2 regions of the Streptomyces sp. CA-146814 genome follow, and region 1 is predicted to be linked to the other one. Evidence: predicted binding sites of a transcription regulator. Region 1 holds the regulator's gene; the other holds the start of a gene.

Region 1 (15,389 bases):
GGTCCGCGTCTCCGCCGTGAGGGCGTCCCGGATGTCCTCCAGGGCGATTCCGGCGCCGGCCATCCTGCGGATCCACAGCAGCCGGATCATGTCCTGGTAGCCGTAGCGGCGGCGCCCGTCCCCGCCCCGCTCGGGCTCGGGAAGCAGACCGATCGCGTGATAGTGCCGGATCGCCCGCGGTGTCGTGCCGGCGAACGCCGCCGCGTCACCGATCTGCACCCGGCGCGGCGGGACGAAGGACACGTGCATGAGCGGGGCCTTTCCTCGATGGAGCGGGGAGGAAACCCACCCGACCACATGCCGTTACGGCAGGAGCGAACCCGCCCACCCTCTCGCGCCGCCACAGGGACTCCGCTGCGGGGCCGATTTCCGAAGCCTTGCGTTCGAACTGCTCGATTTTCTGCCCACTTCGGTAACTCGGTGCTTATGGGCGCGTCCGGTCTGTCACTCTGTCGGAATCATCGGACCCGGAGGAGCCGCACCGTGGCACCCATCCCCTTGCAGCGGGACCAGCGGGACACCGTGCAGCGCCCCGGCACCGCCCGTGCCGGGTACGCGCACGGCCCGCGCCTGGCCAGCCGCACCAGCCTGCCCGGCATACCTCTCGCCCCCTCCGCCGCCCGCCGGTTCGTGCGGGCCGCGCTCGCGGAGTGGACCGGGATCGGGGTGCCTGCCGCCGTGGGCTTCAGCGACCGGCTGGCCGACGACGCGGTGACCGTCACCAACGAGCTGGTCACCAACGCCGTCGTGCACGCCGGGACCACGGTCGACCTGGTCCTCAGGCTGGAGGAGGACGGCGGCGACGAGCCCTCGGCCGCCCTGGTCCTGGAGGTCACCGACCACCACCCGGCCCGCCCGGTCGGCGCCGACGAGCAGAGGGAGCCCGGCCGTACGGAGACGGAGACCGAGGCGCCCGCCGGCCTTCCCGACCCCGCCGAGTACGGGCGCGGCCTCCAGCTCGTCGCCACCCTCGCCGAGTCCTGGGGCATCACCTACCGCACCGGCCTCAAGACCGTCTGGGCCCGCCTCCCCGTCGACGACTGGAGCGGCCCGCCCGCCCCGCCCGACCAGGACTCCCTCCGGCGCGGCCTGCGCGCCGCCGAGATCCTCGCTCCCGCCGCCCGGCGCACCGAACGCGACGACGCGGTCTGGGACGGCCGGGGCGCACCCGCCTTCCTGGCCGAGGCGTCCGACCTGCTCGCCGGGCAGCTCGACGAGGACCTGGTGGCCGCCATAGCCGGCCAGCTCCTGGTGCCGCGCCTCGCCGACTGGTGCGCGATCTGGCTGGAGGCCGAGGGCGGCGGACCGGGGGCCGAACCCCGGCTCGCCCGGGTCTGGCACAGCGACGAAGCCGGTACGGAGCCCCTGCGCACGGCCCTGGAGCGCGAACCCCTCCGCCTCCCGGCCGGCGTCGGCTCCGGCCCCGTACTCGTCCCGGTGCCGTGGCCCACGCACCCCGCAGCCGGAGAGTCCACGCACCCCGCCACCGAAGAGCCCCCGCAGCCCGGCGGCCGCGACGGCGCCGCCCTCGCCTTCCGGATCACCGCGGCCGGCCGCGCGCTCGGCACCGTGCTCGTCGGCCGGGAGGGCGTCGCCCAGGTGCCCGACGCCGTCGCCTCGCTCGTCGAGGACTTCGTACGCCGCCTCGGCCTCGCCGTCGGCGCCGCCCGCGCCTACACCCGGCAGGCCACCATCAGCCGGATCCTCCAGCGCGGCCTGCTCCCCAGCAAGGTCGCAGAGATCCCCGGCGTCACCAGCGCCCTCGTCTACGAACCGAGCGACGACGGCGTGGTCGGCGGTGACTTCTACGACATCTTCCCGTGCCCCGGCGACCGCTGGTGCTTCGTCCTCGGCGACGTCCAGGGCTCCGGACCCGAGGCCGCCGTCGTCACCGGCCTCGCCCGCCCCTGGCTCCGCCTGCTCTCCCGCGAGGGTTTCGGCGTCGGCGAGGTCCTGGACCGGCTCAACCGGCTCCTCCTGGACGACGCCATGGAGGCCGCCGAGGCCGCCGCGCTGATGGTCGCCGCCGCCGGAGGCCGGCAGCTCCACGACGGCTCGCAGTCCCGCTTCCTCTCCCTGCTGTACGGGGAGGTCGTGCCGCTCCCCGGCGGCGGTGTCCGCTGCACGGTGGCCAGCGCCGGGCACCCGCTGCCGCTGCTGCTCCGTCCCGACGGCTCCGTACGCCCGGCGGCCGAGCCGCAGGTGCTGCTCGGGGTCGTCGAGGACGTGGCGTACGAGAGTCAGGTCTTCGATCTCGCGCCCGGCGACACGCTGCTCTGCGTCACCGACGGCGTGACCGAGCGGCGGTCCGGGCCGCTGATGTTCGACGACGGGGACGGGCTGGCCCGGGTGCTGGCCGGGTGCGCCGGGCTGCCGGCCGAGGCGACGGCGGACCGCATCCGGCGAGCGGTCCACGCGTTCGCCGAGCGGCCGCCGGACGACGATGTGGCCCTGCTGGTGCTGCACGCGGACTGAGACCGGTCGGGGAAGCTTCCGGCGCGAGCGACAATGGACGGTATGCCTTCCGTACTGCCCGATGGTGAGCCCGTGCCCGACGACGGGGCGCTGCCCCGCCACGCCCTGGAAGGCGCAGCCGACCGCCCGCTCGGCTTCTACCTGCACGTCCCGTACTGCGCCACCCGCTGCGGCTACTGCGACTTCAACACCTACACCGCCACCGAGCTGCGCGGCTCCGGCGGCGCGCTCGCCTCCCGCGACAACTACGCCGCCCACCTCATCGAGGAGGTCCGCCAGGCCCGCAAGGTCCTCGGCGACGACCCGCGCCCGGTCCGCACGGTCTTCGTCGGCGGCGGCACGCCCACGCTCCTGCCCGCGGCCGATCTCGTACGGATGCTGGCGTCGATCAAGGAGGAGTTCGGGCTCGCGGAGGACGCCGAGATCACCACCGAGGCCAACCCGGAGTCCGTCGATCCGGCCTACCTCGCGGCCCTCCGCGAGGGCGGCTTCAACCGGGTCTCCTTCGGGATGCAGAGCGCCAAGCAGCACGTCCTGAAGATCCTGGACCGCACGCACACCCCGGGCCGCCCCGAGGCCTGCGTCGCCGAGGCCCGCGCGGCCGGCTTCGACCACGTCAACCTCGACCTGATCTACGGCACCCCCGGCGAGTCCGACGACGACTGGCGGGCCACCCTGGACGCGGCGATCGGCGCGGGCCCCGACCACGTCTCCGCGTACGCGCTCATCGTCGAGGAGGGCACCCAGCTCGCCCGCCGCATCCGGCGCGGCGAGATCCCGATGACCGACGACGACGCGCACGCCGACCGCTACCTGATCGCGGACGAGGCCTTCGCCGCCGCCGGTTTCGACTGGTACGAGGTCTCCAACTGGGCCACCACCGAGGCCGGCCGCTGCCTCCACAACGAGCTGTACTGGCGTGGCGCCGACTGGTGGGGCGCGGGCCCCGGCGCCCACAGCCACGTCGGCGGCGTCCGCTGGTGGAACGTGAAGCACCCGGGCGCGTACGCCCAGGCACTGGCCGAAGGCCGCTCACCGGGCGCCGGCCGGGAGATCCTCGCCGAGGAGGACCGCCGGGTCGAGCGCATCCTGCTGGAGCTCAGGCTCCGCGAGGGCTGCCCGCTCGACCTCCTGAAACCCGACGGCCTCGCCGCCTCCCGCCGCGCGCTCACCGACGGGCTGCTCGATCCGGTTCCGTACGAGGAGGGCCGCGCGGTCCTCACCCTGCGCGGGCGGCTCCTGGCCGACGCGGTGGTGCGGGACCTGGTGGACTGAGGACCGGCTGCCCGCACCCGTCACGTCACTCGGGCAGCGTCACGAAGTCGATCAACTCTTCGACTCTCCCGAGCAGTTGCGGCTCCAGGTCCTTGTAGCTCCGGACCTTCGACAGGATGTGCTGCCAGGCCGCGCCGGTGTTCTCCGGCCACCCCAGCGCCCGGCACACCCCGGTCTTCCAGTCCTGGCCGCGCGGTACCACCGGCCACGCCGCGATCCCCACCGACGACGGCTTCACCGCCTCCCACACGTCGATGTACGGGTGGCCCACCACCAGCACATGCGGGTCCGAGACCTGCGCCGCGATCCTGGACTCCTTGGAACCGGCCACCAGGTGGTCCACCAGCACCCCGAGCCGCGCGTCCGGCCCCGGCGAGAACTCGCCCACGATGGCCGGGAGGTCGTCGATGCCCTCCAGGTACTCGACCACCACGCCCTCGATGCGCAGGTCGTCGCCCCACACCCGCTCCACCAGCTCCGCGTCGTGCCGGCCCTCCACATAGATCCGCCCGGCCCGCGCCACCCGGGCCCGCGCGCCGGGCACCGCCACCGAACCGGAGGCCGTACGGGTGGGGCGCGCGGGACCGCCGGGGCCGGGGCGCACCAGCGTGACCACCTTGCCCTCCAGCAGGAAGGCGCGCGGCTCCATCGGGAAGACCCGGTGCTTGCCGAACCGGTCCTCCAGGGTCACCGTCGGCCCCTGAGCCGTCTTCTCGCAGCGGATCACCGCCCCGCAGAAGCCGGTGGCGACCTCCTCCACGACCAGATCGGGTTCGGCGGGCACCTCGGGCACGGGGGCGGACCGCTTCCACGGCGGGGTCAGGTCCGGCTGGTAACTGCGCATGCGCAGACGATAATCCTCCCGCCTCCGGGCAGCCCCCCACCCCGCCCGAACCCCACCGCACGGCCCCTCACCCCACCCCGAACCGCTCCGCCAGCGCCTCCCGCTGCGCGCGGACGAACGCCGCGTCCACCACTGCCCCGTGCCCCGGTACGTACAGCGCCTCCTCGCCGCCCAGCTCAAGCAGCCGGTCCAGGGCGGCCGGCCAGCGCGAGGTGATCGCGTCCCGGCCCGCCTGCGGCTCGCCCGACTCCTCCACCAGGTCCCCGCAGAGCACCACCGGAGGCTCACCGTCCGACCCCGGGACCAGCACCGCGAGGTCGTGGCCGCTGTGGCCCGGGCCCACGTTGGCCAGCAGCACCTGACGGCCGCCGCCCAGGTCGAGCGTCCACTCGCCGGTCACCTCGTGGTGCGGCACGACCAGCGTGTCCACCGCCCGGTGCGCCTCGTCCTCCGCGAGCCCGTGGTGGACGGCCGACCCGGTCAGCTCGTCCGCCGACCGCTTCAGCAGCGCGGTGACGCCCACCGCCCCGTACACCTGCGCCCCGGCGAACGCCGCCGTCCCCAGCACATGATCGAAGTGCGGGTGGCTCAGTGCGACATGTGTCACCCTCCGGCCGAGCAGCGCCTCGGCCTGCCTCCGCAGCTCGACCCCCTCGCGCAGCGTCGAGCCGGTGTCGTACAGCAGCACCTCACCGGCCCCGGCCACCAGCGCCACCGTGGCGTCCCAGCCGGGCAGTCGACGCCGCCCGATACCGTGACCCAACCGCTCCCAGCCGAAGTCTTCCCACAACACGTCCATGGGACGACGCTATCGGCACCGTCCCGTACGGCTCGGCGGCGGCGTGGCCGGTCCGCCCTTGCCCCGGCCCCACCCCACCCCCGTACACTGACCGATGAGTAGCTGGCACTCGTACGCACCGAGTGCCAGACGGGTACCGGAAGACCGACGCCGGAGAACGACAGCTGGAGGTGTGCGCCATGCTCAGCGAACGCAGACTCGAAGTGCTGCGCGCCATCGTCCAGGACTATGTCGGCACCGAGGAGCCCGTCGGCTCCAAGGCGCTCACGGAGCGGCACCAGCTGGGCGTCTCGCCGGCCACCGTCCGCAACGACATGGCGGTGCTGGAGGACGAGGGCTTCATCGCGCAGCCGCACACGAGCGCGGGGCGCATCCCCACCGACAAGGGGTACCGCCTCTTCGTCGACAAGCTCGCGGGCGTCAAGCCGCTCTCCTCGCCCGAGCGCCGCGCCATCCAGAACTTCCTCGACGGCGCGGTCGACCTCGACGACGTGGTCGGCCGGACGGTGCGGCTGCTCGCGCAGCTGACCCGGCAGGTCGCGGTCGTGCAGTACCCCTCGCTGACCCGCTCGACGGTGCGGCACGTGGAGCTGCTCTCGCTCGCACCGGCCCGGCTGATGCTCGTCCTGATCACGGACACCGGCCGGGTCGAACAGCGTATGATCGACTGCCCCGCGCCCTTCGGCGAGGCATCCCTCGCGGATCTGCGGGCCCGGCTCAACAGCCGGGTCGTCGGACGCCGCTTCGCGGATGTCCCGCGGCTGGTGCGGGAGCTGCCGGAATCCTTCGACAGCGAGGACCGGGGGACGGTTTCCACGGTTCTTTCCACCCTCCTCGAAACCCTGGTCGAGGAGACGGAGGAGCGGCTGATGATCGGCGGCACCTCCAACCTCACCCGCTTCGGGCACGACTTCCCTGTGATGATCCGACCGGTGCTGGAAGCACTGGAGGAGCAGGTCGTCCTGCTGAAGCTGCTCGGTGAGGCCACGGACTCAGCCATGACCGTGCGGATCGGGCACGAGAACGCCCACGAGGGGCTCACCTCCACGTCCGTCGTCGCGGTCGGCTACGGTTCGGGCGACGAGGCAGTCGCCAAACTCGGCGTGGTCGGACCGACCCGCATGGACTACCCCGGAACGATGGGAGCGGTACGCGCAGTGGCACGTTACGTCGGACAGATCCTGGCGGAGTCGTAAGTGGCCACGGACTACTACGCCGTACTAGGCGTACGCCGCGACGCATCGCAGGACGAGATCAAGAAGGCATTCCGTCGGCTCGCCCGCGAGCTGCACCCGGATGTCAACCCGGATCCGAAGACCCAGGAGCGGTTCAAGGAGATCAACGCCGCTTACGAGGTGCTCTCGGACCCGCAGAAGAAGCAGGTCTACGACCTCGGCGGCGACCCGCTCTCCGCTCAGGGCGGAGGCGGCGCGGGCGGGTTCGGAGCCGGTGGCTTCGGCAACTTCTCCGACATCATGGACGCGTTCTTCGGAACGGCCTCGCAGCGCGGGCCCCGCTCGCGCACCCGGCGCGGCCAGGACGCCATGATCCGCCTGGAGATCGACCTCGCGGAGGCGGCCTTCGGCACCACCAAGGACATCCAGGTCGACACGGCGGTCGTCTGCAACACCTGCAGCGGCGAGGGCGCGGCCCCCGGTACCTCCGCGCAGACCTGTGACATGTGCCGCGGCCGCGGTGAGGTCTCGCAGGTCACCCGGTCCTTCCTGGGCCAGGTCATGACCTCGCGGCCCTGCCCGCAGTGCCAGGGCTTCGGTACGGTCGTGCCGACGCCGTGCCCGGAGTGCGCCGGCGACGGCCGCATCCGCTCGCGCCGCACGCTCACGGTCAAGATCCCGGCGGGCGTCGACAACGGCACCCGTATCCAGCTCGCCGGTGAGGGCGAGGTCGGCCCCGGCGGCGGCCCGCCCGGCGACCTGTACGTCGAGATCCACGAGCTGCCGCACTCCGTCTTCCAGCGGCGCGGCGACGACCTGCACTGCACGGTCACCATCCCGATGACCGCGGCCGCGCTCGGTACGAAGTGTCCGCTGGAGACCCTGGACGGCGTCGAGGAGATCGACATCCGGCCCGGCACCCAGTCCGGCCAGTCCGTACCCCTGCACGGTCGGGGCATCACGCACCTGCGCGGCGGCGGCCGGGGCGATCTGATCGTGCACGTCGAGGTGATCACGCCGACCAAGCTCGACGCCGAGCAGGAACGGCTCCTGCGGGAGCTCTCCAAGCTGCGCGGCGAGGAGCGGCCTCTGGGTCAATTCCAGCCAGGTCAGCAGGGTCTCTTCTCCCGGCTGAAGGACGCCTTCAACGGCCGCTGAACCCTTTTCCGCCTTTCACCGCACCGCCCATCGGTTACCCGCCGGTGGGCGGTGCGGCGTTCTGCGGGAGATCCGGTCACCGGCGAAGCTGGCTGATTCGGCCCTGTGCGGCGGACGTGGCACGATGCGGTCATGTCCTCCGCGTTGACCGATCTCTGCCGGTATCCGATCGTGCAGGCCCCCATGGCGGGCGGCGCTTCCGGACCTCAGCTCGCCGCGGCCGTCGCCGAGGCGGGCGGGCTCGGGTTCCTCGCCGCCGGGTACAAAACGGCGGACGGCATGTACAACGAGATCAAACAGCTGCGCCGGCTCACCGGCGGCTCGTTCGGCGTCAACCTCTTCATGCCGCAGCCCGCGCTCGCCGCCCCCAGTGCCGTCGAGGTCTACCGCCACCAGCTGGCCGGTGAGGTCGCCTGGTACGAGACCCCGCTCGGCGACCCCGACGGCTGCGGCGACGACGGGTACGAGGCGAAGGTCGCCATCCTGCTGGAGGACCCCGTCCCGGCGGTCTCCTTCACCTTCGGCTGCCCCACCCGCGACACGCTGGACGCCTTCGCCAAGGCGGGGACGTACACCATCGTGACCGTCACCTCCGCCGAGGAGGCCCAAGGCGCCCAGTGGGCCGGTGCCGACGCCGTCTGCGTCCAGGGCGTCGAGGCGGGCGGCCACCAGTCCACCCACCGCGACGACCCGCAGGTCGACCAGACCGGCATCGGGCTGCTGAGCCTGGTCACCCAGGTCCGCGAGACCGTGCAGATCCCGATCGTCGCCACCGGCGGCCTGATGCGCGGCTCGCAGATCGCCGCCGTTCTCGCGGCCGGCGCCGACGCCGCCCAGCTCGGCACCGCGTTCCTCATCTGTCCGGAGTCCGGCGCCCACCTGCTCCACAAGCAGGCCCTCACCAACCCGCTCTTCGTCCGCACCGAGCTGACCCGCGCCTTCTCCGGCCGTCCCGCGCGCGGCCTGGTCAACCGGTTCGTCCGCGAACACGGCCCGTACGCCCCCGCCGCCTACCCCCAGGTCCACTACCTGACCACCGGGCTGCGCCAGGCCGCCGCCAAGGCGGGGGACGCGCAGGGCATGGCGCTGTGGGCCGGGCAGGGCCACCGCATGGCCCGCGAACTGCCCGTCGGCGAGCTGATCGAACTGCTCGCCGACGAACTGGAGGCCGCCAGGGCGGCCCTGAGCATGAGGAGCCCCCGGTGACCGCACCGGTCTTCGTCGTCGAACGGATGCCCACCGGACCGGAGTTCGTGCTGGACGGACCCGAGGGACGGCACGCCGTGTCGGTCAAGCGGCTGGAGCCCGGCGAGGCCGTCACCCTCACCGACGGCCTCGGCCACTGGGCGGAGAGTGTGGTCCGGGCCGCCGAGGGCAAGGACCGGCTGACGGTCGGGGTCGAAAGTGTTCACGAGGAGCCGGAGCCCGCGCCCCGGATCACCGTCGTCCAGGCACTCCCCAAGGGCGACCGCGGCGAACTGGCCGTGGAGACCATGACCGAGACCGGCGTCGACGGGATCGTGCCCTGGCAGGCCGGCCGCTGCATCACCCAGTGGAAGGGCGAGCGGGGCGCCAAGGCCCTGTCGAAGTGGCGCAGTACGGCACGGGAGGCGGGCAAGCAGTCCCGCCGGGTGCGCTTCCCCGAGGTGGCCGAGGCCATGACGACCAAGCAGGTCGCCGCCCTGCTGGCCGGTGCCGACTTCGCCGGGGTCCTGCACGAGGACCGCGACCACGACAGCACCCCGCTCGCCACCGCCGAACTCCCGGCCACCGGCAGCATCGTCCTCGTCGTCGGCCCCGAGGGCGGCGTCTCCCCGCAGGAGCTGGCCGCCTTCGCCGAGGCGGGCGCCCGCCCGTACCGGCTGGGCCGCAATGTGCTCCGTACGTCCACCGCCGGGACGGCCGCGACCGCGCTGCTGCTGGGACGCACGGGCCGCTGGGGCTGAACAGGGCCCGGCCGCCCGGCAAGAGGCTCTAGGGCCTGTCGTCAAACTGCCGCCTGCCGGGCGACGCCTGGCACGCACTCCCCCAAGCTCTCGGCTTCGCTCGAGCAGGGAGGGACCCCCTCCGGCGTTGCCGCAATGCCCTGGTAGCTCCGCTACAAGACCATTCCGGCGCCTTGCGATCGCACGCACCAGACGCCGCCCGGCCGCCCTCCGGGCGACGACGGCAGTTTGACGACAGGCCCTAACATGAGCCGTACTGATCACCAGCGAACGAGGAGGCCCGGCGCCATGGCGGGAGAGCCGCAGACCGACTGCCTGTTCTGCAAGATCGTCTCGGGGGACATCCCGGCGACCATCGTCCGCGAGAGCGACACGACCGTCGCCTTCCGCGACATCAACCCGCAGGCCCCGACCCACGTCCTGGTCATCCCGAAGGTCCACTACCCGGACGCCGCCTCGCTGGCCGCCGCCGAACCGCAGATCGCCGCCGACGTGCTGCGCGAGGCCGGAGCGGTCGCCGCCGACGAGAAGGTGGACGCCACCGGCTACCGGATCATCCTCAACACCGGCTCCGGCGCCGGCCAGACCGTCTTCCACGCGCACGCCCATGTCCTGGGCGGCCGCGGCCTCCAGTGGCCGCCCGGATAGTTCTTCGCATCGCAGGAGCGTTTTCCCATGTCCGTACGCGAGCTGGTGGTGCTCGGCACCGCCAGCCAGGTCCCGACCCGGCACCGCAACCACAACGGCTATCTGCTGCGCTGGGACGGTGAAGGCATCCTCTTCGACCCCGGCGAGGGCACCCAACGCCAGATGCTGCGGGCCGGGGTCGCCGCGCACGACATCGACCGGATCTGCGTCACCCACTTCCACGGCGACCACTCCCTCGGGCTCGCCGGAGTGATCCAGCGCATCAACCTGGACCAGGTCCCGCACCCCGTCACCGCCCACTATCCGGCGAGCGGGCAGCACTTCTTCGACCGGCTGCGGTACGCCACGGCCTACCGCGAGACCGTCGAGCTGACCCAGACCCCGGTCGCCGGAACCGGCGGGGTCCTCGCCACCACGGCCTCGTACACGCTGGACAGCCACCGCCTCTCGCACCCCGTCGAGTCGTACGGCTACCGCCTCACCGAGCCCGACACCCGCCGCATGCTGCCCGCCCTCCTCAAGGAGCACGGGATCGCCGGACCGGACGTCGGTCGCCTCCAGCGGGAAGGCGCTCTCGACGGTGTAACGCTGGAGCAGGTCTCCGAGCACCGGCGCGGCCAGCGGTTCGCGTTCGTCATGGACACCCGGCTCTGCGACGGGGTGTACGCGCTCGCCGAGGGCTGCGACATGCTCGTCATCGAGTCGACCTTCCTCGACGAGGACGAGAAACTGGCCACCGACCACGGCCACCTGACCGCCGGACAGGCCGCCCGCGTGGCGAAGGATTCAGGCGTACGCCATCTGGTGCTGACCCACTTCTCGCAGCGCTACAGCGACCCCGAACTCTTCGAGACCCAGGCTCGCGCCGCCGGGTTCGACGGCGAACTCACCGTGGCGCAGGACCTGATCAGAGTCCCGCTCCCTCCCCGTCACCACCACTGACCCCACCAGCACCACCGTTTGCGAGACACCGTGCACCTCCCCAAGGCCGAACTCCACCTCCACATCGAAGGCACCCTCGAACCCGAACTCGCCTTCGCGCTCGCGGAACGCAACGGGGTGACCCTGCCGTACGCCACCACCGACGAACTGCGCAGGGCCTACGCGTTCGACGACCTCCAGTCCTTCCTGGACCTCTACTACGCGCTGATGGCCGTGCTGCGTACGGAGGAGGACTTCACCGAACTCGCCGACGCCTACCTCGCCCGCGCCGCAGCCCAAGGTGTCCGGCACGCCGAGATCTTCTTCGACCCGCAGGCCCACACCGCCCGCGGCGTCCCGATCGGCACGGTCATCGAAGGGCTCAGCCGGGCGCTGGAGCGCAGCGAGGAGACCCACGGCATCTCCACCCAGCTCATCCTCTGTTTTCTGCGCGACCTCTCCGCCGAAGCCGCCCTCGGCACCCTGGACGCCGCCCGCCCCTACCTGCACCGGATCAGCGCCGTCGGCCTGGACTCCGCCGAGGTCGGCCACCCGCCCGCCAAGTTCCGCGAGGTGTACGAGGCGGCCACCGCGCTCGGCCTGCGCAAGGTGGCCCACGCGGGGGAGGAGGGGCCGCCGTCGTACATCCGGGAGGCCCTGGACGTCCTCGGCGTCGAGCGCGTGGACCACGGGCTGCGCTGCATGGAGGACCCGGAGCTGGTGGCCCGGCTGGTCGCGGACCGGGTGCCGCTGACGCTCTGCCCGCTCTCCAACGTACGGCTGCGCACGGTCGACACGCTCAAGGACCACCCGCTGCCTCAGATGATGGCCGCGGGCCTCCTCTGCACGGTCAACTCCGACGACCCCGCCTACTTCGGCGGGTACGCGGGCGACAACTTCGACGCCGTACGGGACGCGCTCGCCCTGGACCCGGAGCAGCTGCGCACCCTGGCCCGGAACTCCTTCGAGGCGGCCTTCCTCGACCACGACGAGGAGCGCAGGGCGCGCTACCTGTCCGAGGTCGCGGCGTACGCGTTCGACTGACCGGGACCGCCGTCCGGACCGGCCGTCCGGATCGCGCTGCGCACCAGTCGCCTGCGCCGTACGCGGAGTTCGGTGACGGCCTGTTCCGGTGAGCCGAGCTTCGGCACCGCACCGGAGAGGCTGCCGGTGGTGGCGGCGAGCAGCGCGGCCGGGGCGCCACCGCGGCGGCGGACCGAGCCGGGCACCAGCGGACGCCCACCGGTGTGCAGCGCCACGGCGGTCACGGGCGCGGCGACCAGGAGCGTGGCCGCGCCCAGGATCAGCCCCATCGCCGGATAGCCGGCCTCCTCGGAGAGCACGCTGCCCAGCAGCGGGCCGCACGCCACGCCTACCGAGGACGCCGAGCCCGCCAGGACCGCCCAGCGGCCGCGTACGTCCAGGGAGGCGGCCAGGCCGATCAGGTAGGAGAGGACCACCGGGTAGACGGTGTTCCAGAGGATCTCGCCGGTCGCGAACGAGGCGAGGTCCCGGGCCGAGGAGCTGACCACGATGCTCCCGGCGATGACCACGGTCCCCAGCCCGATCGGCACCGCCCGGCCCACCCGCGCACCCAGCACCCCGGCGCCCATCACGCCCAGCAGACCCGCGCCGAGGGCGGCGGCGAACACCGCGCCGACGGTGACCTCGGAGAGCCCCACCTGCACCACGCCGATGCGGCTGCTGACGCCCCAGAGCGCGTTCTGCGCCATGGACCAGACGAGCATCCCGCCCGCCAGGACGAGACCGGAGCGGCGGTGCGGCAGCCGGCCGGTGACCCGGGAGGCGGACTCCTCCGGGGCCGTGGGGCCGTTCAGCCGGGTGGTCGCGGGCCAGACGAGCAGGGCGACCAGGGCGATCGCGGCGAACGGGAGGCGATGTCCGCCGCCGAGGTGCGGGATCGTCAGATAGAGCGCGCCCGCCGTCGCGGAGACGGTGAGCAGCCCGAGCGAGGACGTCCGGTGCGGGTCGCGCTGCGCGGCGATCCCGGCCGCCGCGACCGCCGTCGCCGCACCCGAGCCGAAGCCGCCGACCATCACGGAGGCCACCACCAGCGGCACGGACCCGGCCAGCGCGGCGGAGCCGTACCCGACGGCGGCCAGCAGCAGACCGGCCCGGGCCGGGGTCCGGGACCCGTACCGCTCGACCCGGCCCGCCAGCGTGAACCCGGCACTCGCCGAACTCAGCAGCAGCGCACTGCCGACCAGGCCCGCCTGCGCGGGGGTCAGCCCGAGATGGACGCTGAGGCGGCCGACGATGGTGGGCAGCAGGTAGGAGGCGAGGTAACCGGCGGTGAACACGGCAACCAAGGGCCACGCGGCACGGCGCGACGACATGGGCGTTCCTGAAGACATGCCTGAGCAGGCAGGGGGAGGGGGGAGGGTGGTGCGATGCGCGCAGGACAGGGCAGGGCAGAGCGATGCCCGGCGCACGGGAAAGGGGGAGAATGCAAGGGGGTACGGCGAAATGCGGGATATACGAGAAGTGCGGCTCTCGTCGGGCAACGTCCCCGAAGGTGCTCGCGGGGCAATTTGTATCAAGCGCTCCCAGCCGACCGAAAGTCGCCTCGCTGTGATCTGGGCCACTTATGCGTTTATGCATCTGGAGGCCGGGTATCAGCGCATGTTTATGCAGGTCAGCACCGCACGCCGAGGAACCCTCGGATCGGCGGGGAGGCTCCGCCCCGCTACCCGAATCGGGCAGACTGGCCGGATCTCACACTGTCCAGATCTGCCGCACGGCCGGGGAGCGCACGGTGAGCACTGACACTCCAGGAATCGACCCGCTACTGGCCCTGCGCGCCCCGCAGGACCCCGCCTGTGACGTCTTCCTGACGGGCACGGTCTTCCTCGACATCATCTTCACCGGCCTCGACAGCGCTCCCGTGCGCGGCACCGAGTCCTGGGCCCGCGGCATGGGCTCCAGCCCCGGCGGCGTCGCCAACATGGCCACCGCGCTCGCCCGCCTCGGCCTGCACACCTCACTGGCCGCCGCCTTCGGCGACGACCACTACGGCGAGTACTGCTGGGACGCGCTGGAACAGGGCGAGGGCATCGACCTGTCGATGTCCCACACCGTTCCCGGCTGGCACTCGCCGGTCACGGTCTCGATGGCGTACGAGGGCGAGCGCACGATGGTCTCCCACGGCCACGAGGCCCCGGCACCGGCGGCGTCCCCGGCACCGGCGGCGTCCCCGGGCCCGGCGGCGTCCCCGGATCAGGCGGCGCCCCCGGACCAGCCGGGCACGGGCCCCACGGAGACCGCCCCCGCCGCCGCCCCGGACCCCGCCTTCCCGCAGTGCCCGCCGCGCGCCCGTGCCGCGATCGCCTCGCTCGTCCCGGGCCGCAGCGAGCCCTGGGTGGCCACCGCCGCCCGGCACGGCGCGCTGGTCTTCGCCGACGTCGGCTGGGACGAGACCGGCCGCTGGGACCTGGACGCGCTGCCGGACCTGGCGCACTGCGAGGCGTTCCTGCCCAACGCGGAGGAGGCGATGCGCTACACCCGCACCGACTGTCCGCGCGCCGCCGCCCACGCGCTGGCCGAACGCGTCCCGCTCGCCGTCGTCACCCTGGGCGCCGAGGGCGCGTACGCCGTCGACGGGCGGACCGGCGCCGCCGCCCAGGTGCCCGCCATCGAGGTGGAGGCGCTCGACCCGACGGGCGCCGGGGACGTCTTCGTGGCCGGATTCGTCACCGGCACCCTCGCCGACTGGCCGCTCGCCGACCGCCTCGCCTTCGCCGGGCTGACCGCCGCGCTCTCGGTCCAGGAGTTCGGCGGCTCGCTCTCCGCACCCGGCTGGGCCGAGATCGCCGCCTGGTGGCAGCGCATCCGCACCTGCGAGAGCCAGGACCCGGCCGCCCTGGAGCGGTACGCGTTCCTGGAGGAGCTGCTGCCCACCACGGCCCGCGCCTGGCCGCTGCGGCGCGCGGTCCCCACGATCGGCTTCCGCCGGTGAACGGCCACCGGCCTCCTCGCACACACGGCCGGTAAAAGGACTCTGTGTTGTCACTGCCAGGTCGTAGGCTGGGTAATCCAGAGGTTGTCGAGCAGCGAGAACCCTGCAACGGGAGGTATGCGCAGGCCCGAGGGCCGGCCCATGACTCAGACACCCACACACCCGCAGGCGC
Region 2 (15,389 bases), 2.2 Mb from region 1:
GCAGGAAGTCGAGCATGCGCAGCGCCAGTGCGCCGTCGTCCAGGGGCGCGCCGGTCAGGTGGGCGAGGACGGCCGGGCGGTCGGAGGCGATGGTTCCGGCCTCGGCGTGCCGCGCGTGGTAGATCCGGCGCAGGCCGGAGGCGGTGCCCCGGATCCAGGTCTCGCCGGAGAGGTGCGCGATGACGTGGTGGAGGCCGGGGAGGCGGGCGAGGCGGCGTTCCAGGCCGGTCCGGTCGCGGGCGCCCTCCAGGAGACCGGCGAGCACCGTCTCGGGGACGCGGTCCGGGCCGATGAGCACGAGCGCGTCGCCGCCCCGGCGGAGGTGGCTGACCTGGCGGACCAGCGGGCGGGCGACGACCCAGGGACGGCCGGAGGGATGGGCGACGGTGACGGTGCCGCCCGCCCCTCCTGCGGTCCGGGTGGTGTCCGGTGAGGGAAGCTGCCCGGCCACCGCGTGGGCCGCCACGCTGTCCGGCAGGACGACGAAGTAGTCACGCAGCAGGCCGGGCATCTTCACCTTTCGGAAGTTCTCACACCGTGCACAGGGAACCGGTCGGCGGATCAGATGATGCGCCGGACCCAGTACTCCTTGTACGAGCCGTAGAAGTACCCGGCGGTCTTCTTCGAAAAGTCCCCCTGCTTGAACAGCGACGGCTTCACGTAAGCCTTCTTCTGCTGCTTCATGACACCTTCCCTTCTGTGCGGTTGACGACCGTTATGCCCAACTGACGTCCGCATAACTGGAGTTATCGCTGCGACTGGTGTTCACCTGGTGAACACCAGAGCCATCATGTCCCGCTGCCGGACCGGTACGCGTGATTCCGACTTACCGTGCGAAGTTGGCCGGATAGCGCGAGCGGGAAGGGTGCGCCGGCGACCGCCGGACGGCCTGCGGAGGAACCGACCGGTCAGCATGTGCAGTCGCACACCGACGCCTTGTCCCGGCTCAGTGGACTGGACCAATGGCTGTACGTGGCCCTCGTACCAGGCCGTACACGGCAGCGAGCTGCCAGAAGATCGAACCGGCGGCGACGGGGCGGAGGAGCCAGCGCCGCACGCTCTCCCCCAGCCCCCGCAGCGGCCTTATCCCACCCGCACCCGTGCGCGCCACCGGAAACCGGCGTTCACGCGAAAGCGCCCTGCCGTACAGGAGTGAGCACTGCAAGTAATCATTCGGCCAAGCCGACTTCCGGCCGCCGGCGGCCGGGACGCCCTGAAGCGCCGGGCACACCGAGGCGTCAGGCGTTCTACGGTGTCGGCGCAGGCGGTGGAGTCGTCAGGATCGCTCGAAGCGGCTCGGGAAGGGGAACTTCCACTCCAGGAAGCCGTCCACGGCCCGCCGGATCGAGTCCCGGGCCGCGACAGCGGTGTCCACGTCGTTGAGGCAGAAGAAGTCGACGTCGTTGTGCTTCCTCAGCCGCGCGAGCCTCTCGTGGAGGTCCGGCCTGCCGACGTCGACGTACCGGAAGGAGTAGTCGCCGGGAACGGCCCGCCCGGTGAGGATCGCCCAGTGGTGGTGGAAGGTCGCGGCCACCGCCACGTCCGCCGTCGAGCGGAACCGCGAGTGCGTGGTGCGTTCGAGCTCCGGGAAGCCCGCTTCCGCTATCTCCCGCATGACCGCGCGCGACTGGGGGTGCGGAGTGTGCAGGAACTTGTTGGTGATGAACCGGTCGTGGTGCTGCTGGATGACCCGGCGCACGTTCTTGCCCGCGGAGTTCGGGGCCGGCTCCGTACTGTGCGGGAGGCCCAGACCCAGCTTGTACGGGGAGAACGGGATGCGGGCGATGCCGTTGCCGTGGAAGAAGTGCTCGGCGCGCACGGGCCGGCCGAAGAACACGTCGTCGTTGAGGTACAGGTAGTCCTCGGAGAGCCCGTCGATCCGGTACAGGCAGGTCTCGATGGCATGCGAGTTGAAGACCGGGAGCGCCGACGCCGGGAGTATGTCCCGGTGGTCGACGACCGTGATACCGGGCGCGTTCACATCGAGCCAGGACGGCGTCTGGCCGTCCGTCACCAGATACACGTGCCGGATGAAGCTGGCGTGCATCTCCAGCGACCGCAGGGAGTACCGCAACTCGTCGCTGTCCGTGTAGCGGGACATCCCGACTTCGCGCTTGGCGATGGCGGAGGAGCCTTCCCGGTAGGCCTCCCGCTTGGCCGCCAGCTCCGGCTCGTCGCCGTCGACCCAGGTGTAGACCGCGTCGACGGCGAAGGAGACCTCTTCCACGGTCCGCTGGGCGAACGGCTGGAACGTCGGTATCTGCAGGCCGCTCACGGTGGCCGTCGCCGGCTTCTGGGCCTCCGACGGGATGACCTCTGATATCCGGTTGAGGCGGGGCGCGACCAGCGACTCCGGAAACGTGTCCGTGAGCTCGCTGCCCGGGACGCTGAACCACAGCCTCCCGCCGTCGCCGGCGGAGCCGTCGGCCTCCTCGCCCTGCTGCCAGAACTCGATGTCGCAGCCGTCCACGAAACCGCCCAGCACCTGGCCGTGCGGGCCGAGGTGGACCACGCCCATACGCAGCACCTCGGCCTCCCGGACGGCCTGCGGCAGCCGGCCGTCCGCGCAGTGTCCGGCAACGGACAGGCTGTCGCCCTGGTCCACGGCTCCCAGGTAGACAGGCGTCCCGGACAGCTCCCGGGTCGCCGCGTCCAGGAAGGCCGCCCGGTGCTTCCTCTCCACGCCGACCACGTGCCGCAGCCAGTCGCGGCCCGGCACCAGGAAGTAGGGGATGCCGGCTGTCTCCAGCACGTCCGAGACGAGCTTCAGCGACTGGGCCGCGGCATCGGTGGAGACATAGCTCTTCGCCGGCGCGCCGAGAACACGCAGCCCCCCCACGGCGACGGGGACCACGTCGGGACGGACCCGTCGCAGGGCGGCTCGCCGCCGGGAGACACGTAGGCGCCAGATCGGCGCGGCCGCCCCCCTCTCAACCTTGCGGGCGGCCCGTGTGCCGACGCGCCAGACGCGTGAGGCCCTCCGGCGCATGAGGCTCATTCCCGCGTTCCATCAGGTCGCCTTTCGAACGAACTGGGGAACGGGAAGTACTGCTCGAGGAAACCGTCCATGCGCATGCTGACTTCTTCGCGCTGCTCCGGGGCGACATCGACGTCGTTGAGGCAGAAGAAGCTGAACCGGCGCGTCGCGAGAAGGTTGTCCAGCCTCTTGTCGGCGTCCTCGCGGCTGATGTTCACGTACCGGAAGCTGAACTTGCCGGGGATGCCCTTCCCGGTGATCAGCGCGTACTGGTACAGGAGGGGCGCGGTGAGCGCCACGTCCTGGGGCGAGCGGAAGCGCGACGCGGTCGTCCGGGCGATGTCCTCGGAGAACATCTCCTCCAGCTCCAGCAGCGTCTTCCGCTGCTGGGGAAGCGGCGTGTGCATGAAGTTGTTCGTGGTGAGCGCCCCGAACTTCTCCATCAGCAGCCGGCGCACGTTCTTGCTCGCGGAGTTCGTCGCCGTCTCCTCGGCGTGCGGCTTGCCGACACCGATCTTCAGCGGCGACACCGGAACCCTCATGACACCGCTGGGGTGGAAGAAGGCCTCGGGCGTGACGGGACGGCCCACGAACACGTCGTCGTTGAAGTAGAGATAGTGGTCGGAAATGCCCGGAATGTGGTGCAGCCGGGTCTCGATGGCGTGGGAGTTGAAGACCGGGAGGACGCCTTCGGGGAAGATGTCCCGGTGATCGACGACGGTGATGCCGTCCGCGTCCGGGTCGAGCCAGCTCGGCGTCTGCCCGTCGGTGACGATGTAGACGTTGCGCACGAAGGGCGCGTACATCTGCAACGAGCGCAGCGAGTACTTGAGCTCGTCGTGGCTGGTGTAGCGGGAAGCGTTGACTTCCTTGTCCAGGATCTCGGCGGTGCCCTGGCCCTTGTACCGCGCCCGCTTCTCGCGCATGGCCGGCTCTTCGCCGTCGACCCAGGTGTAGACGACGTCGACGGGGAACGTCACGTCGCCGATCGTGGGGACGGCGAACGGTGCGAACGTCGGTATGTCCCGGTCGCCGACCCGACGACTCGCCAGCTCCTGCTCGGAGTTGGGAAGCACCTCCGCGACCCGGTTGCGGCGCGGCGCGACCAGCGACTGGCTGAAGATGTCCGCGGAGGCCTGCGGCTGGATCTTGGCCAGCTCCTGCTCCGCCCTCGGACCGGCGATGAGCTCGGCCCCGCTCTTCCAGAACTCGACGTCGCACCCGATCTCGGGCCCGCCGAGGACCTGGCCCGCGGGCCCGAGGTGGATCTCGCCCACCCGCAGCACCGAGGCCGTCAGGAGGGCCGAGGGCAGCTTGCCGTCGAGATACAGAGCGGGGCGCTTCAGGACGCGCCCCACCGTCGGCTGCCCGATGAAGACCGCCTTCCCGGCGTACTCCTCCTCCATCGCGTCATGGAAGCGAGCGCGGTCCGCTTCGTTGACGCCGATGGTGTACCGGACCTTGGAGATACCGGGGACGAGGAAGTAGGAGACGCCCGCCCGCTCCAGGGCGCGGGTGGCGATCGCCAGGTTCTGCGCAGCGGCGTCGGCGGCCGAGAATCCCTGCACGACGCGCCCGTAGAGCTCTTGGCCGTTCACCAGGACCCGGCTGACATCGGGCTGGTCGCTGACGGCCCTGCGCCGGGTGCGCGCCGAAAGCATCCGCCATGACTGTTCCGCGGCCTTCCGCTGAACTCGCGGGCCCATTCTGCGTGCGAATGAACGAACAGTCACATTCTTTCCTCTCTACCGTCGGGAAGCCGGGGAGCCAGTCGTGACCTGAGTGCGATACCTCTGCCCGGTCACGAACATCCGCCGCTTCCCACCCACCGCCCACTCGCCTGGCCGGCGTGCTTCAGCACGCCGAAGGATAGCCCGAAGCAGTCCTTTTACCGAACGGCAGTTTAACGACCGGCAGCCGGTTCCCGTTCCGTGCGCTCCGGCCTCCGAGGGCCGTCGCCGCCGCGATGCCCCTGCCGCCCCACGGCTGTCCTGGTCAGTGCACCGGCATGGGAGCGTCCCCGGGAGCGCCGCGCGGCCCTGACCGCCGTCCGCTCACCTCCTGGACAGTGACCTTTGTCGCACGACGTAACCGCCCCAGGCCGCCAGTCCGGCGCCCAGCAGGAGCGGGATCATGCCGTAGCCGACGATCGTCCCGGAGTGCGCGAACCACCGTCCGCCGTCGGACACCTGGGTCGCGGTGATCGTCTCCGGGTCGTTCCTGCCGTCGTGGTCCGTGAAGCTGATCCGGGTGCGGCCGACGCCTTCCGCCTCACCGAAACAGTGCCAGACCGTCTGGCCCTTGCTGGTGCGGGTGTCACGGCACTCGACGGCGCCGAACGTCTCCACCCGCATGCCGAGGAGACCGGCGAGGCCCGTGCCCGTCGCCACGACGAACAGTCCCGCCGCCGACAACGCGACCCCGGCGAGGAGCAACCCGGCCCCCTTGAGACGCGCCCTGTACCTGGACCCGCCGCGCCCCGCTCCGCCGTACCCCGCCCGCGTAACCGTCATGCCCACCCCCGTACCCGTACCCGTACGCGTACTCGCACGACAGTCGCACTCGTACGCGTACGAACTCGCCAACCGTCCCCCGCAGTGTCCCAGCAACCTCGGACACGCCACAGGGGCGGCGCCTCCCGTGAAGGAGATGCCGCCCCTGCGGGACGTGCGTGGAGCTTCGATCGACCGGCGCGAACCGGACCCGATCAGAAGTCCATGTCACCGCCCGGCATGCCACCCGGGGCGGCCGCGCCGGCCTTCTCGGGCTTGTCGGCGATGACGGCCTCGGTGGTGAGGAAGAGCGCGGCGATGGAGGCGGCGTTCTGCAGAGCGGAGCGCGTGACCTTCGCCGGGTCGAGAATGCCCTCGGCGATCATGTCGACGTACTCGCCGGTCGCGGCGTTGAGGCCGTGACCGATCGGCAGGTTGCGGACCTTCTCCACGACGACGCCACCCTCGAGACCACCGTTGACGGCGATCTGCTTGAGCGGGGCCTCCAGCGCGAGCTTCACGGCGTTGGCGCCGGTCGCCTCGTCGCCCGTGAGGTCGAGCTTGTCGAAGACGGCCGAGGCCTGGAGCAGAGCCACGCCACCACCGGCGACGATGCCCTCCTCGACGGCGGCCTTGGCGTTGCGCACCGCGTCCTCGATGCGGTGCTTGCGCTCCTTGAGCTCCACCTCGGTGGCGGCGCCGGCCTTGATGACGGCCACGCCGCCGGCCAGCTTCGCGAGGCGCTCCTGGAGCTTCTCGCGGTCGTAGTCCGAGTCGGAGTTCTCGATCTCGGCACGGATCTGGTTGACGCGACCCTGGACCTGGTCGCTGTCACCGGCACCGTCGACGATCGTGGTCTCGTCCTTGGTGATGACGACCTTGCGGGCGCGGCCGAGCAGGTCCAGGCCGGCGTTCTCCAGCTTGAGACCGACCTCCTCGGAGATCACGGTGCCACCGGTGAGGATGGCGATGTCCGCGAGCATGGCCTTGCGGCGGTCGCCGAAGCCCGGGGCCTTGACGGCGACGGACTTGAACGTGCCCTTGATCTTGTTGACGACCAGGGTGGAGAGCGCCTCGCCCTCGACGTCCTCGGCGATGATCAGCAGCGGCTTGCCCGACTGCATGACCTTCTCCAGCAGCGGGATGAGGTCCTTGACGCTGCCGATCTTCGAGTTGACGATCAGGATGTACGGGTCGTCGAGCGACGCCTCCATACGCTCCATGTCGGTCGCGAAGTAGGCCGAGATGTAGCCCTTGTCGAAGCGCATGCCCTCCGTCAGCTCGAGCTCCAGACCGAAGGTCTGGGACTCCTCGACGGTGATGACGCCTTCCTTGCCGACCTTGTCCATCGCCTCGGCGATCTTGGCGCCGATCTCGGTGTCGGCGGCGGAGATGGAGGCGGTCGAAGCGATCTGCTCCTTGGTCTCCACGTCCTTGGCCTGCTCCAGCAGAGCGGCGGAGACGGCCTCGACGGCCTTCTCGATGCCGCGCTTGAGGGCCATCGGGTTGGCGCCTGCGGCGACGTTGCGCAGACCCTCGCGGACGAGAGCCTGGGCGAGAACGGTGGCGGTGGTCGTACCGTCGCCGGCGACGTCGTCCGTCTTCTTGGCGACCTCCTTGACCAGCTCCGCACCGATCTTCTCGTACGGGTCCTCGAGCTCGATCTCCTTGGCGATGGATACACCATCGTTGGTGATCGTGGGCGCGCCCCACTTCTTCTCGAGGACGACGTTACGGCCCTTGGGGCCGAGGGTGACCTTGACGGCGTCGGCGAGCTGGTTCATCCCGCGCTCGAGACCGCGCCGTGCCTCCTCGTCGAACGCGATGATCTTGGCCATGTGAAGTGGTCCTCCCGGACAGGGGTGGATTGCTCCGGACCGAGAGGCGCCCGCGACGGACGGCCTGCGTGCGTGGTGGTTCCTTGCCCCACCGCGCCTGCGGGCCTCACCGGCCCGGTCCAAGTTTCTGTCACTCTCACCTGGAGAGTGCTAACGCCAATGATTAGCACTCGACCCCTGAGAGTGCAAGCGCCTCAGGCCAGGGCCCGCCATGTGGTCCGGGCGCGCGAGCCGGGCGCGCACGAAGGGCCCGGTCCCCTAATTCACTCCGGGGCCGGGCCCTGCATGCGTGAGTAGTGACGTCGGACGGCCGCGCCGGGCTCAGCCGACGGCGAGCTTGACCATGTCGGCCTGGGGCCCCTTCTGGCCCTGCGAGATCTCGAATTCAACTCGCTGACCCTCTTCGAGGGTGCGGTACCCGTCCATCTGGATCGCGCTGTAGTGGACGAAAACATCCGCACCACCGTCGACCGCGATGAAGCCGTACCCCTTCTCCGCGTTGAACCACTTGACGGTGCCCTGAGCCATGCCTAACTCCCCTATAACTGGCCCTTGCACGGGACCGCACTTCGCGGGCCCGGGTCGGAACTCACCCTCCGACAGGAGAGGGTGCGCGGCGCCGCAGCGCGTCGACCGCGGCCGAATGTATCCGCCCAACTGCCCTCTGCAACAGGTCAATCGGACGAGAATTCCGGGCACGGGCGAACGCCCGAATATGCGAGATTGCTGAAATTTACGGGCAAGTCGGGCCAGGCAAAGGCCACTTATGCCTCAAGGGGTTCACGTACTTTGGCTGCTTCTTATCGGGGCCGGGCGCATTCTCATATGCGGGCGGCACGCGCAGCGGAGGGGGCTTCCCCAACTCTACCGCGCTCAACCATGCAGAATTGCCCCCTCCGCTTTCTCTCGCGGAGGGGGCAACGGTGGTTCAGCCGATGGCGGTCGGATCAGCAGCCGCCGGCCACGGCCGGGATGATCGAGATGCCGGCGCCGTCGGGCGTGGCCGCGTCGAGCCCGCCCTCGAAACGCACGTCGTCGTCGTTGACGTACACGTTGACGAAGCGGCGCAGCTTGCCCTGGTCGTCCAGGACGCGGGCGGCGATGCCCGGGTGGTCCTTCTCCAGGGAGTCGATGACCTCGGAGAGCTTCGCGCCCTCCGCCGTGACCTCGGCCTGGCCGCCCGTGTAGGTGCGGAGGATGGTGGGGATGCGGACCTTGACGCTCATGGCGGACGCCTTTCTGGCTGCTGCGGTCGGGGCGATCGGGGCGATCGGGGTGGTCAGGCGGAGGCGAGGCCCGCGGCGCGGAACGCGTCCAGGCTCGGCTTGATGGTCGCCGTCGCCTGCGAGGTCGCGGAGACCGCGTCGAGCGTCTTGAGCCCGTCACCGGTGTTCAGGACGACGGTGGTGAGCGCCGGGTCGATCACGCCGGCCTCGATCAGCTTCTTCGTCACGCCGACCGTCACACCGCCCGCCGTCTCGCCGAAGATGCCCTCGGTGCGCGCCAGCAGCTTGATCGCGTCGACGACCTGCTCGTCGTTGACGTCCTCCACCGCACCGCCGGTGCGGCGGGCGATGTCCAGGACGTACGGGCCGTCCGCCGGGTTGCCGATGGCCAGGGACTTGGCGATGGTGTTCGGCTTCTGGGGCCGTACGACATCGTGTCCGGCCTTGAAGGCGGCGGAGACCGGGGAGCAGCCCTCGGCCTGGGCGCCGAAGATCTTGTACGGCTTGTCCTCGACCAGGCCGAGCTTGATCAGCTCCTGGAACCCCTTGTCGATCTTCGTCAGCTGGGAGCCGGACGCGATCGGGATGACGATCTGGTCGGGGAGCTTCCAGCCGAGCTGCTCGCAGATCTCGTACGCCAGCGTCTTGGAACCCTCGCCGTAGTACGGCCGCAGGTTGACGTTGACGAAGCCCCAGCCCTCGCCGAGCGGGTCGCCGATGAGCTCGGAGCAGAAGCGGTTGACGTCGTCGTAGTTGCCCTCGATGCCGACCAGCTCACCGCCGTACACCGCGGCCATGACGACCTTGCCCTGCTCCAGGTCGTGCGGGATGAACACGCACGAGCGCAGTCCGGCGCGGGCGGCGGCGGCGCCGACGGCACCGGCCAGGTTGCCCGTGGAGGAGCAGGAGAGGGTGGTGAAACCGAAGGCGCGGGCGGCCTCGACGGCGATCGCGACGACGCGGTCCTTGAAGGAGTGCGTCGGGTTGCCGGAGTCGTCCTTGACGTACAGACCGCCGGTCACGCCCAGCTCACGGGCGAGGTTGTCGGCCTTGACCAGCTTGGTGAAGCCGGGGTTGATGTTGGGCTTCTCCGCGACATCGGCGGGAACCGGCAGCAGCGGGGCGTAGCGCCAGATGTTGTCCGGGCCGGCCTCGATGCGCTTGCGCAGCTCCTCGGCGGAACCGGTGGGCAGGTCGTATGCCACTTCCAGTGGCCCGAAACAGGACGCACAGGCGAAAAGGGGGCCGAGCTCGAAACGCTCGCCGCACTCGCGGCAGGAAAGCGCCGCGGCGGGACCGAGGTCCACGGAGGCGGTGGTGGCATTACCTGCAACGGTCTGAACAGCCATGATGGCGGAGGCCCTTTCTCCTCATCTTCCTTGCAGCGCATTTCGCCACAAGACGGAATTGGCACCTTCCCCACCGTGACCTCGCGGTCGGTAGGAGGGTTGCCGGGACTTCAACGGGCCGTTCCCTCAGTCCCTCTGGATGAGCTCTGTGGCACTGGATCTTCGATCCAGGCGTTTGTGTGACGACGGACCCCGACATGCGACGGTCATCCGCGTTGTTCAAGACTGTAACCGAAGGACCGGACTGTTGAGATAGTCGTCCGAACGGCGAGATGGATCACACACAGCTCACATGCGAGGAGTTCAGACCGTGCTCGAAGAGGTGGAACGCTGGCTGACCAGGCGTTCCTGGTCGTCCGCCGACCGCCCGCTGAACCGGCTCACCGACGCCCGGGCCGCCGACCCGCACCGTACGTCGGTGAGCGTGGTGCTGCCCGCGCTGAACGAGGAGGCCACGGTCGGCGCGATCGTGGCGACGATCCGGCGCGAGCTGATGGAGAAGGTCCGGCTGGTCGACGAGCTGGTGGTGATCGACTCCGGTTCCACCGACGCCACGGCCGCCGTCGCGCGCGCGGCGGGCGCCCGGGTGGTGCACCGCGACGCGATCCTGCCACGGATCCCGGCCCTGCCCGGCAAGGGCGAGGTGCTCTGGCGGTCGCTCCTGGTGACCAGCGGCGAGATCGTCTGCTTCGTCGACGCCGACCTGAGGGACTTCTCGGCGGACTTCGTCTCGGGAACGGTCGGCCCGCTGCTCACCGACCCCACCGTGCAGTTCGTCAAGGCGATGTACGACCGTCCGCTCGGCGACAGCGCAGGTCAGGGCGGCCGCGTCACCGAGTTGGTGGCACGTCCGCTGCTCAATCTGCACTGGCCGCAGCTGGCCGGCTTCGTGCAGCCGCTGGGCGGCGAGTACGCGGTGCGGCGCTCGCTGCTGGAGCGGCTGCCGTTCCCGGTCGGTTACGGGGTGGAGCTGGGGCTCCTGGTGGACGCGCTGCACACCGTGGGGCTGGACGCGCTGGGCCAGGTGGACGTGGGGGTGCGGCGCCACCGCCACCAGGACGGGCAGGCGCTGGGCCGGATGGCGGCGGCGATCTACCGCACGGCGCAGCTGCGGCTCTCCCGGGGCCATCTGGTGCGGCCGGCGCTGACGCAGTTCGAGCGGGGTGCGGAGGGGTTCGTGCCGCGCACGCACGCGGTGGACACGGAGGAGCGGCCGCCGATGCGGGAGATCGCGGAGTACGCGGAGCGGCGGGCGGCGTGACGCACTGAGGCGTTTGGCGGCTTCCCTTACGGGCTAGGTTCCGCTACATGGTCACCGAGCACGCACCCGCCCCCACCGCCCAGGTCCTCGTCGCGTCCAACCGCGGCCCGATCACGTACACGCTCGGCGAGGACGGAACGCTCGACGCCAAGCGCGGCGGCGGCGGTCTCGTCTCCGGGCTGAGCGCCGTCGACGACAAGCTCTGGGTCTGCGCGGCCCTCGGCGACGGCGACCGCGAGGCGGTGCGGCGCGGGGTCGGTGAGCCGGGCGTACGGATGCTGGACATCGACGCCGAGGTGCACGCCGACGCGTACAACGGCATCGCGAACTCGGTGCTGTGGTTCGTCCACCACCTGCTGTACCAGACGCCCGTGGAGCCGGTCTTCGACGCGGAGTTCCGGCGCCAGTGGGCCTCGTACGAGGCGTACAACCGGGCCTTCGCGCAGGCGCTCGCCGAGGAGGCGGGCCCGGAGGCGTCGGTGCTGGTCCAGGACTACCACCTGGCCCTGGTCCCCGGCATGCTCCGCGAGCTGCGCCCGGACCTGCGGATCGGCCACTTCTCGCACACGCCGTGGGCGCCGGTGGACTACTTCCGGCTGCTGCCGGACGACATCGGTGAGCAGCTGCTGCGCGGCATCCTGGGCGCGGACCGGGCCGCGTTCCTGACCCGGCGGTGGGCGGACGCGTTCATCGGCTGCTGTACGGAGATCCTCGGCGGGACGGGCCGGACCAGGGTCGGCGTGCACGGGCTCGGGGCCGACGCGGACTTCCTGCGGCGGCGCTCGCGCGAGGCGGACGTGGACGAGCGGATGGAGGCGCTGCGGGAGCAGGTGGGCGAGGACAGGAAGACGATCGTGCGGGTGGACCGCACCGAGCTGTCCAAGAACATCGTGCGCGGCCTGCATGCCTACCGGACCCTGCTGGAGACCCGCCCGGAGTGGCGCGAGCGCGTGGTCCACGTGGCCTTCGCCTACCCCTCGCGCCAGGACCTCGCGGTCTACCAGGACTACACGGCGGCGGTGCAGACCCTGGCCACGGAGATCAACGGGGCCTATGGCACGGAGAGTTGGACGCCGGTCGTCCTCCACGTGAAGGACGACTTCGCGCGCTCGCTCGCCGCGTACCGGCTGGCGGACGTGGCGCTGGTCAACCCGATCCGCGACGGCATGAACCTGGTCGCCAAGGAGGTCCCCGTCGTCTCCGACCACGGCTGCGCGCTGGTGCTGTCGCGGGAGGCGGGGGCGTACGAGGAGCTGGGCGAGGACGCGATCGTGGTGAACCCGTACGACGTGGTGGCCACGGCGGAGGCGCTGCACGAGGCGCTGTCGATGGGCGCCGAGGAGCGGACCGGCCGCACGAAGCGGCTGGCGGAGGCGGCGACCGCGCTCCCGCCGCAGCAGTGGTTCCTGGACCAGCTGGAGGCGCTGCGGCAGGAGTGAGGGGCGCCTACAGCTGATCGGCCAGGGCCGCCAGGAAGTCGACCACGGCGGCCGGGCCCGGCACCGACAGATCGGCGCGCTCGGCCAGTTCGGGCACTTCGGCGCTGCCGCTGCAGACCAGGAGGCCCGGGATGCCGTCCGGGCCGCCGCCGCGCAGCTTCTCCACGGCGGCGAAAGCGGCGAGGTCGCCGAGGTCGTCTCCGGCGTACACGACGGACGCGGCGTCGACCTCCCGTACGTACTCCGCGAGCGCCACGCCCTTGTCCATGCCCGGCGGGCGCAACTCCAGGACCTGGCGGCCCGGTTCGAGGATCAGCCCGTGCCGGGCGGCCAGCTCGCCGAGCGGGCCGCGCAGGGTCTCGAAGGCCGCCTGCGGGTCGTCGGCGCGGCGGGTGTGGACGGCGACGGCCTGGCCCTTCTCCTCGGTCCAGGTGCCGTGCCAGGCGCCGAACTCGTGCAGTACGCCGGGGAGTTCGGCCCGCGCCTCGGCGACGCCGGGGTGGGGTGCGGGGGCGGTCACGGTGCCGGTGGCGGCGTCCCAGCGCTCGGCGCCGTAGTGGCCGAGGACGACGAGGCGGTCGAGGCCGGGGACGCCCGCGAAGCCGCCGTACCGTACGGCGACGCCTGCGGGGCGGCCGGTGATCACGGCGATGGAGGCGACCTTCGGCGCGAGCGCGGCGAGCGCCTCCACGGCGCCGGGGTGGGCGCGGGCGCGCTCGGGGTCGGGGACGATGTCGGCGAGCGTGCCGTCGAAGTCGAGAGCGATGACCGCGCGGTCGGGGCGTTCGAGAACGGCCTCCAGGCCCTCGCGGCCGGCCGGGGTGGTCGGGGTCGGGATCGGCGGCTGTGCGGAGTGGCTGCCCATGGGGTGAGCGTAGCGGGGTGCGGCGGGCGACGGGGCCCGGGCCCGACCGGGGCTCCGCCCCGCACCCCGCTCCTCAATCGCCGGAGGGGCTCAAGAATGCTCCCCCCCCAGAGGACAGCCGGGGGCGGCAAAATCAAGCCCCTCCGGCGATTGAGGAGCGGGGGTCCGGGGGCAGAGCCCCCGGAAAGGCTCAGCGCCGCTCGCGCCGCGCCGCTCGCAGCCGGCGGAGGCGGTTCACCGTGACCGGGTCCTCCCGCAGCGCCCGCTCGTCCTCGATCAGCGCGTTCAGCAGCTGGTAGTAGCGGACCGGGGAGATGCCGAGCTCCTCCCGGATCGCCCGCTCCTTCGCCCCGGGCCCCGCCCACGGCCTCCGCTCCAGCGCGAGCAGCGCACGGTCACGGTCGGACAGCCCCGGGGCGGCAGGCTCGGACTCGGCGTCGGATGCGGTCATACAACCAACCTAACCGGGCAACCGACCCCGCCGCGCCCGCCGCTACTCCGCGCTCTCCGCCTTCGCCGCCTCCGCCGCTATCTCCCCGAGCACCCGCTCCGGGGACCCGCCGGGAGCCACCGCCTCGCCGATGTTCGTCTTGATCGACTCGCTCACCGTCGCCCAGGACGTCTTGCCGAAGGGGGGCAGCTGGGAGTTGGGCAGCGCCGCCAGGAACTCGCGCAGCTTCGCGTGCTTGGAGTCGGTCTCCATCTCGGCGGACGCGCTGCCGGTCACCGGGAGCAGGTCGTACTCGTCGGCGAAGGCGAGCACGTTCTCGTCGGAGTAGGCGTAGTCGAAGAACTCGCCGATCGCCTTGCGGTTGCCGTTCTGCTTGAAGCCCATCATCCAGTCGGCGACGCCCATCGAGCCCTTGGTCGGCCCCTCGGCGCCGGGCAGCGGCACCATGCCGACCTTGACGCCCTTGGCCTCGGCCTCCTCCATCAGGGTGGGGTGGCCGTTGAGCATGCCGACCTCGCCCTTGGTGAACGCCTCGAAGGCCTTCGCGCGGTCCAGCTTGCCCGGCGCGACGGGACCGGTGAGGCCCTTGCCGACCAGGTTGTCCCGCAGCCAGCTGAACGTGGCGATGTTCTGCGCCGAGTCGATGTCGTAGAGACCGACGTCGTCGACGTAACCACCGCTGTTGCTGAGCAGCCACATCAGCGTCTCGGCCTGCGACTCCTCCTGGCCGAGCGGCAGGGCGAAGGGGTACTTCACGCCCTTGGCCTTGAGCGCGGTGGCGTCCTTCTGGATGTCGTCCCAGGTCTCGGGTGCGTCCAGGTCCGCCTGGCCGAAGAGCTTCTCGTTGTAGAAGAGGAGCCGGGTGCTGGCGACGAACGGGAGCCCGTACAGCGTCCCGTCGACCTTGCCCGCGTCGGTGAGGGTGGGCAGGAAGTTGGCCTGGGTGCGGATGGAGAGCATCTGGTCGGCGCTGTAGAGCTTGCCGTCCTTGGCGTAGTCCGCGTAGGCGCCGATCTGCGCGATGTCGGGGGCCTTGCCCGCCTTCACCATCTCGGCGACCTTGCGGTCGACGTCCTTCCAGGAGTAGACGTTGACGTCGATCTTGATGCCGGGGTTCTGCTTCTCGAAGCCCGCCGCGACACCGCTCCAGTACTTCTCGGAGCTGTTGGCCGAGCTGTTGCCGTAGTCGGCGGCGACCAGCGTGAGGGTGACGTCGCCCGTGCCGCTGTCACCTCCGCAGGCCGACAACGTTGCCGTCATACCCAGCGCGGCCACCACCGCGGTCAGAACCGTAAAGCGCCGCTGCACAGCCTCGCCCATCCTCGTTGTTCCATCTGGTCTCGGGCGGTGGCGCAACGTCACCGTGCGGACCTCTGATAGATCGGCCACGGCGCCGCCACCCGTCCTGCCACCGTCCGGATGAACTGCGATTTTCCCCCACACCGGAGGGGAGGTCTACACCACCGGCGTATCGCTTCGGCAACGTATGCG

The links. Region 1 encodes HrcA, which represses chaperone genes, less so after heat shock. Its sites were predicted from a motif close to TTNGCACTCNGNNNNNCNGAGTGCNAA; they were not measured.
Region 2: groL (chaperonin GroEL) is a predicted target of HrcA. The motif match lies at 7,471-7,497, and genes of this name have one in related genera.

What each region holds. Positions count from the first base shown of each region.
Region 1 covers NZ_CP192068.1:2,117,975-2,133,363, reverse strand. The annotation lists gene ACQP09_RS09520 (MerR family transcriptional regulator) at 1-249, opposite strand, end outside; gene ACQP09_RS09515 (SpoIIE family protein phosphatase) at 484-2,475, shown strand; gene hemW (radical SAM family heme chaperone HemW) at 2,509-3,750, shown strand; gene ACQP09_RS09505 (DUF3097 domain-containing protein) at 3,776-4,594, opposite strand; gene ACQP09_RS09500 (MBL fold metallo-hydrolase) at 4,662-5,393, opposite strand; gene hrcA (heat-inducible transcriptional repressor HrcA) at 5,573-6,589, shown strand; gene dnaJ (molecular chaperone DnaJ) at 6,590-7,726, shown strand; gene ACQP09_RS09485 (nitronate monooxygenase) at 7,859-8,932, shown strand; gene ACQP09_RS09480 (16S rRNA (uracil(1498)-N(3))-methyltransferase) at 8,929-9,672, shown strand; gene ACQP09_RS09475 (histidine triad nucleotide-binding protein) at 9,961-10,320, shown strand; gene ACQP09_RS09470 (ribonuclease Z) at 10,348-11,262, shown strand; gene ACQP09_RS09465 (adenosine deaminase) at 11,293-12,285, shown strand; gene ACQP09_RS09460 (MFS transporter) at 12,249-13,598, opposite strand; gene ACQP09_RS09455 (carbohydrate kinase family protein) at 14,018-15,217, shown strand; gene ACQP09_RS09450 (PhoH family protein) at 15,359-15,389, shown strand, end outside.
Region 2 covers NZ_CP192068.1:4,340,555-4,355,943, reverse strand. The annotation lists gene ACQP09_RS19380 (asparagine synthase-related protein) at 1-511, opposite strand, end outside; gene ACQP09_RS19375 (keywimysin-related RiPP) at 562-684, opposite strand; gene ACQP09_RS19370 (stealth family protein) at 1,277-2,854, opposite strand; gene ACQP09_RS19365 (stealth family protein) at 2,995-4,638, opposite strand; gene ACQP09_RS19360 (hypothetical protein) at 5,032-5,412, opposite strand; gene groL (chaperonin GroEL) at 5,685-7,307, opposite strand; gene ACQP09_RS19350 (cold-shock protein) at 7,629-7,835, opposite strand; gene ACQP09_RS19345 (MoaD/ThiS family protein) at 8,255-8,533, opposite strand; gene thrC (threonine synthase) at 8,587-9,882, opposite strand; SAM riboswitch class I at 9,901-10,028, opposite strand; gene ACQP09_RS19335 (glucosyl-3-phosphoglycerate synthase) at 10,193-11,143, shown strand; gene ACQP09_RS19330 (alpha,alpha-trehalose-phosphate synthase (UDP-forming)) at 11,191-12,582, shown strand; gene otsB (trehalose-phosphatase) at 12,590-13,447, opposite strand; gene ACQP09_RS19320 (DUF3263 domain-containing protein) at 13,638-13,898, opposite strand; gene ACQP09_RS19315 (ABC transporter substrate-binding protein) at 13,941-15,218, opposite strand.